2 linked regions of the Thiorhodovibrio frisius genome follow. Each later gene encodes a partner of the first gene's protein in a complex. Links are inferred from orthologs where the notes say so. Each region holds a gene or a part of one and is shown on either strand. Other genes may lie near its edges. The genes, in order: uvrD and uvrB.

Region 1 (3,252 bases):
TTCCGGGTCGGGCACCTTGATGCGCTCGATGTCCTCCTTGTTTCGCACCGGCCGTTCGAAGCCCGGTCCCTCGCCCTCGCTGAAGTAGAGCCCCAGGCCCATGGCGTCGGGGATGGTGAGGATGTCGGAGAACAAAATGGCCGCGTCGAGCGGGAAGCGCTCCAGCGGCTGCAAGGTCACCTCGCAGGCTAGCTCTGGATTGCGGCACAGGTCCATGAAGCTGCCGGCTTTCGCGCGGGTTTCGCGGTACTCGGGCAGGTAGCGCCCAGCCTGGCGCATCATCCAGACCGGGGTGTAATCGACAGGTTCGCGCAGCAGAGCGCGCAGGAAGACATCGTTCTTGAGCTCAGTCACGTTTTCTCGATCCGTTTTGGTAGCAAATTTTTTGGTGGGGCTCTCGCGGAGTTCGCAGCCTACCTGCGGGAGCATACTACAGCGAGGCTCAAAGCGGCAGGATGACCCGAAATTCCTCGCGGAGTTCGACGAATTCTACTGGAGAAGCGCGGGCGAGGGAGGCGCGCGAAATCATGGCTAGACCGCATCCTGGCCTTTGAGTGTAGCGCAGGTGATCAAGAAACTTCAGAAGTTCACGGCGTCCGATTCTGTATTCGGTGTTCTGCGCTAGAATGCGCGCATGGATGTTTCACGAATTCTCGATCCCCTAAATCCCGCCCAGCGTGAGGCGGTTTCCGCGAGCGGCGGCAATGTGTTGGTTTTGGCCGGTGCTGGCTCGGGCAAGACGCGGGTGCTGGTGCATCGCATCGCCTGGCTTTTGCGGGTGGAAGGCTTGCAGCCCTGGGCAGTGCTGGCTGTCACCTTCACCAACAAGGCGGCGCGGGAGATGCGCTCGCGCATTGAGGAGATGCTCGAGCAACCCGTTGGCGGCATGTGGGTCGGCACCTTTCATGGCCTGGCGCACCGTTTTCTGCGCGCGCACTGGCAAGATGCCAACCTGCCGCAGCAGTTTCAAATTCTGGACTCAGACGATCAGTTCCGGCTGGTCAAGCGCATCATCAAAACTCTGGAACTGGACGAGGCGCGTTGGCCGCCCAGACAGATTCAAAGCTACATCAACAAGCACAAGGACGAGGGGCGTCGCGCTGGTCATCTCGATGATGGCGGGGATTTTTACGAGCAGCAGCTCATTCGCGTGTATCGCGAGTATGAAGATGCCTGCGCGCGCGGGGGTTTGCTCGACTTTGCCGACCTGCTGCTGCGCACCCATGAGCTGCTGCGCGAGCGCCCGGACATTCTGCACCACTATCGCACCCGCTTTCGCGCCTTGTTGGTCGATGAGTTCCAGGACACCAACGCCATTCAGTACGCCTGGCTGCGGCTGCTAACAGGCGATCAGGACAATCTCTTTCTGGTTGGCGACGATGATCAGTCCATCTATGGCTGGCGCGGCGCGCGGGTGGAGAATATTCAGAGCTTTCAGCACGATTATCCCAACACCCAGGTGGTGCGCCTGGAGCAGAACTATCGCTCCAGCGGCAATATCCTGGCCGCTGCCAACGCGCTCATCGCCAATAATCCCACCCGCTTGGGCAAGGAACTCTGGACCGAGGACAGCGCCGGCGAGCCGGTACGCCTGTATTCGGCCTTTAACGAAATTGACGAGGCGCGTTTTGTCGCCGAGCGGGTGCGCCGAGGCTGTACGGAGGAGGGCATGCGGCGTTCGGAATGCGCCATTCTCTATCGCACCACGGCGCAGTCGCGCTTGTTTGAAGAAGCCCTGATGCAGATCGGGCTGCCGTTTCGCGTCTATGGTGGGCAGAAGTTCTTTGAGCGTGTCGAGATCAAAGACGCGCTCGCCTATTTGCGCCTGCTTGCTAACCCCGATGACGATGCCGCCTGCGAGCGGGTGCTCAACGTACCGACGCGCGGCATCGGCACCCGCACGGTCGAGGTGCTGCGTGGCCATGCCAGGGAGGCACGTACTTCGCTGTGGCAGGCGGCGCACAATGCCCTCGGCGGCAGCCTGCTGTCGGCGAGGGCAACCGGCGCGCTGCGTCAGTTTGTTGAGCTAATCGAGCTCATGCAGCAGGGTCTCAAGGATCAGTCGCTCGCTGATCTCACCCTGCAGACCATCGACGACAGCGGTCTGCCGGCCCATTATGAGAAGGCCAAGGACGGTCGCGGCATCGACCGGCTCGAGAACCTCGAGCAGCTGGTCGAGGCTGCGCGCCGCTTCGAGGCCGAACTCGAAGACGAAGAGGCCGATCCGCTCGGTAGCTTTCTGGCACATGCCGCGCTCGAAGCCGGTGAGGGTCAGGCCGACGGCCATGAGGATGCAGTGCAGTTGATGACTCTGCACAGCGCCAAGGGGCTGGAGTTTCCGCTGGTGTTCGTCACCGGAGTGGAGGAGGGGCTGTTTCCGCACAGCATGTCGGCGGATGACCCCGACCGGCTCGAAGAAGAACGTCGCCTGTGCTATGTCGGCATGACCCGCGCCATGCAGCAGCTTTATCTCACCCACGCCGAAAGCCGTCGCCTGCATGGGCGCGAGGAATATCCCATGCCCTCGCGTTTTCTGCGCGAGGTGCCGGTGGCGTTGATTGAGGAAGTGCGCGCCCATGGTGGCCAGCGGCGCTCGGGGCCAGTGTTTAGCAGCGCGCCCGCTAGCGGCGGTTTTCAACTCGGCGAACAGGTCATGCACCCCAAGTTCGGCTCCGGCGTGGTGCTAAACAGCGAGGGAACCGGCGCCAGCGCGCGTATTCAGGTCAACTTCGAGGCGGTTGGAGCCAAATGGCTGGTGCTGGCCTACGCCCGTCTTGAGCGTGTCAGCGCATAATCGGCCGTGCCCAACTTAGGTGTGCCAAGCAACGACCCCAATCGCAAACGAATGGTTTTTTGGTATTTGGTCGGGTGACGGTCACGGGGTCTCGGCGGCAGGACGCCGCCGGGAAGCCTATAAGGAAGTATTCATGGCGTCCCCCGTGGCCGTCACCCGGCCCAAAACGAGCAAAAATCTCAAAGGGTTTCGGTATATCACCCACCAGTCGCCAATCATTGCTCACCTCCGACCACTGAACAGCGACTGCTTTCTTAGACTCACCCGATCAGCACGAGGACGTAATCGATGCAACGCAGAGACTTCATCAAAGCTGCCGGAGCCGCCGCAATCACGGCTGGTGCGAGCACCCAGGCCGGGCAGGCCTATGCCAAGGACAAGCCGGAATACTCCTGGAAGATGGTCACGACCTGGCCAAAGAACTTTCCGGGGCTGGGCACCGGTGCCAATCATCTCGC
Region 2 (3,282 bases), 1.5 Mb from region 1 along the record:
GCTGGTCAAGCGCAATGCGAAGGCAGGGCGCGATGCCGTTCCCGCAGGTGGGCGCTTTGTCGGTGCCCGGATGCCCCATTTTCTGCGTATGACCTACGATGGCGTTGGCATGCATGCGGGGCCAATTCCCAGGCCCGGGAGTCCAGCGTCCCATGGCTGCATTCGCATGCCGGCTCAACTGGCCGATGCGCTTTTTGACCATGTCGATGAGGGAGCCCGGGTGACCGTGATCGGCTCTCAGGGGCCGAGTTACGGAAATTATGCCGAGCGTGTGAAAGCGCGCCAGGGCGAGGCTCGCGCACGGCGCGCGGCGGCAAAGGCAAGTCAGGAAGGCGAGCCGCTCGACGGGCTTGACGCTGAGATCGCAGCATTGCGCGGGGAGGAATTTCCGCCAAAGGCCAGCAGCAGCGGTAGCGAGCCTGAAGGCGGCGATAGCCCTGCCGCGCGCCCGAGTGCGACTGAGACCGACAGCGCCAGTGACGCCAATGCATCGGGCGACGCCAATGCATCATCGAGTGACGCCACTGTATCGGGCGACGCCAATGCATCGAGTGACGCTAGCGCCTCGGGTGCCGCCGAGCAAAGCGGCTCGGGCAGTGACGCCAGCGCATCGCCAGCGTCACAGGCGGCAGGCTCGGTCAAGCCGCCAATGCCAGCGACTTAAGCGCCTTGAGCTGATCGCGCACCGCCGCCGCCTGCTCAAATTCCAGCTCGCGGGCGTGGCGGACCATTTGTTTTTCCAGGGTTTTGATCTTTTTGCTGAGTTGCGCCGGGGTTAAGTGCTCCACGGGGCTGGCATCCGCGTCGTCGCGTTTGCCGCGCCGGCTGGGTGCAGGCGCTCCCGGCACTCTGGCACCTTCAAGCACCTCGGCCACCGCCTTGCGGATGGTCTGGGGCGTGATGCCGTGCTCCTCATTGTGCTCGACCTGTTTGGCGCGGCGGCGCTCGGTCTCTTCAATTGCGCGCTGCATCGACTGGGTGACTTTGTCGGCATAGAGAATGGCCTTACCCTGAGCGTTGCGCGCGGCGCGGCCGATGGTCTGGATGAGCGACCCGGTCGAGCGCAGAAAGCCCTCTTTGTCGGCATCCAGAATCGCAACTAGCGACACCTCGGGCATGTCGAGGCCCTCGCGCAGCAGGTTGATGCCGACCAGTACGTCGAATTCGCCCAGGCGCAGATCGCGGATAATTTCTACCCGCTCGACGGTGTCGATGTCCGAGTGCAGATAGCGCACCTTCACGTCGTGATCGGACAGATAATCCGTCAGATCCTCGGCCATGCGCTTGGTTAGCGTGGTGGCCAGAACCCGCTCGTTGGCGGCGACGCGCAGATGAATTTCAGATAGCAGATCATCGACCTGACTCAGTGCCGGGCGGACTTCCACTTCAGGATCAACCAGCCCGGTCGGGCGCACGACTTGCTCAATCACTGCGCCCGACTGTTCGATCTCATAGTCGCGCGGGGTGGCCGAGACATAAATGGTCTGCGGCTGGCGCGCCTGGAATTCCTCGAACCTTAACGGGCGGTTATCGAGCGCCGAGGGCAGCCGGAAGCCATACTCGACCAGATTCTCCTTGCGCGAGCGATCCCCCCGGTACATGCCACCGAGCTGAGGCACCGTGACATGGCTCTCGTCGACCACCACCATGGCGTTGGTGGGCAGATAGTCAAACAACGTCGGCGGCGGCTCGCCGGGACCGCGCCCGGAGAGATAGCGCGAGTAGTTCTCGATGCCGGAGCAATAGCCGACCTCCTGCATCATTTCCAGATCATGAATGGTGCGCTGCTCCAGGCGCTGGGCCTCGATCAGCTTGTTGTTGTCGCGCAGCCAGTTCAGGCGCTGGCGCAGCTCGACCTTGATTTGCTCGATGGCGTTGAGCACGACCTCGCGCGGGGTGGCATAGTGGGTCTTCGGGAACACCGTGAAGCGTGGAACCTTGCGTTGCACTTCGCCGGTTAGCGGATCAAACAGGGACAACTCTTCGATTTCGTCATCGAAGAGCGCCACCCGCAGCGCCTCGTCCTCGGACTCCGCCGGGTAGATGTCGATGATGTCGCCGCGCACCCGGTAGCTGCCGCGAGACAGCTCGATCTCGTTGCGGCGGTATTGCAGCGCGGCGAGCTGGCGCAAAATGGCGCGCTGATCGACCAGATCGCCGCGCGAGAGATGCAACACCATGCGCAAATAGGCCTGCGGATCGCCTAGTCCATAAATCGACGATACCGTCGCGACGATGATGACATCGGGTCGCTCGAGCAGCGCCTTGGTGGCGGACAGGCGCATCTGCTCGATATGCTCGTTGATCGAGGCGTCTTTCTCGATATAGGTATCGGTCGCCGGCACATAGGCTTCCGGCTGATAGTAGTCGTAGTAAGAGACGAAATATTCCACCGCGTTGTGCGGGAAGAAGTCCTTCATCTCCCCGTAGAGTTGAGCGGCGAGCGTCTTGTTGGGCGCCAGAATCAAAGCCGGGCGCTGCAGCTCGGCAATCACATTGGCGATGCTGAAGGTCTTGCCCGAGCCAGTCACGCCGAGCAGCGTCATGCCGGCCTCGCCGTCGGTCAGCCCCTCAACTAGCGCGCGAATCGCAGCTGGTTGATCGCCGGCAGGCTGGAAGGCGCATTCGAGCTGGAAGGCTCTAGTCTGTGTCATGGTGCGGAATCTTGGCGCATCCAAAGGCGTGTGGTGGGGCTATGAGGCTCATTCTATTACCCTGTGTCATGATGATATACCGAAACCCTTTGCGATTTTGGCTCGTTCTGGGTCGGATGACGGCCACGGGGCGCTGTGAATCCATCCATGGAGGCGCGGCGAACGCTTGACTGGACATTCCGCCTGATGGCCAAGCAACCCACCACCACTTGCGATCCCGCGTATCCTCGCGGCATTGGTCGAGCGGGAAGCGCCAAGCCGCTCGCCAAGTCCACCCTAACGCTCATGGTCATGGCCAACCCGGAAGATTAAGCCTGTTGATTCACGGTAAAGGAGACAGACTGATTCGCCGCGCACACCTACACCCTAGCCTGCTGATTACCCTCGGGGCGCTGGCCGCCCTGACGCCCTTCGCGATCGATCTCTACCTGCCCAGTTTGCCAACGCTTGCGCGCGATCTGGGCAGCGACATCTGGCTTGCGCAGTTCAGCGTCACCCTGTATCTGGGGTTTTTCGCCAGCGCTCAGCTGCTGCTCGGGCCCTTGTCGGATGTGCGCGGGCGCCGACCGCTGATCGGCGGCGGGCTAGCGCTTTTCGCCCTCGGCGTCCTGGGCTGCGCGCTGGCCCC

The links.
Region 2: the proteins of uvrD (region 1) and uvrB are in contact, whole or in part, in a crystal structure (PDB 7EGT), measured with the Thermus thermophilus proteins. The link is inferred for Thiorhodovibrio frisius from one-to-one orthologs. Residues at the interface, in WP_096412145.1 of Thermus thermophilus: His654, Arg656, Phe657, Gln666, Asp668, Glu669, Lys680, Arg681, Leu682, Ser683, Lys685, Tyr686, Ala687; in WP_096411307.1 of Thermus thermophilus: Glu23, Leu25, Arg26, Asp27, Gly28, Glu29, Arg30, Phe31, Arg55, Glu326, Asp327, Phe328, Glu379, Ser382, Gln383, His398, Gly400, Arg401.

Annotation. Positions count from the first base shown.
Region 1 is NZ_CP121471.1:2,302,807-2,306,058, forward strand. Bases 278-3,214 are described here. They hold uvrD (DNA helicase II), read left to right. Parts: upstream 278-634; coding sequence 635-2,794; downstream 2,795-3,214. Other genes in these bases: hemE (uroporphyrinogen decarboxylase), read right to left, coding at 278-354; Thiofri_RS10800 (TRAP transporter substrate-binding protein), read left to right, coding at 3,083-3,214. Outside these bases: more of hemE, read right to left, coding at 1-277; more of Thiofri_RS10800, read left to right, coding at 3,215-3,252. UniProt on the Escherichia coli protein: A helicase with DNA-dependent ATPase activity. Unwinds DNA duplexes with 3'-5' polarity. Translocates on single-stranded DNA with 3'-5' polarity. Initiates unwinding more efficiently from a nicked substrate than double-stranded DNA.
Region 2 is NZ_CP121471.1:3,839,553-3,842,834, reverse strand. The notes cover bases 147-3,113. They hold uvrB (excinuclease ABC subunit UvrB), read right to left. Parts: upstream 2,655-3,113; coding sequence 639-2,654; downstream 147-638. Other genes in these bases: Thiofri_RS17505 (Bcr/CflA family multidrug efflux MFS transporter), read left to right, coding at 2,972-3,113; Thiofri_RS17510 (hypothetical protein), read left to right, coding at 2,841-2,966; Thiofri_RS17520 (L,D-transpeptidase), read left to right, coding at 147-664. In the rest of the region: more of Thiofri_RS17520, read left to right, coding at 1-146; more of Thiofri_RS17505, read left to right, coding at 3,114-3,282. UniProt on the Escherichia coli protein: The UvrABC repair system catalyzes the recognition and processing of DNA lesions. A damage recognition complex composed of 2 UvrA and 2 UvrB subunits scans DNA for abnormalities.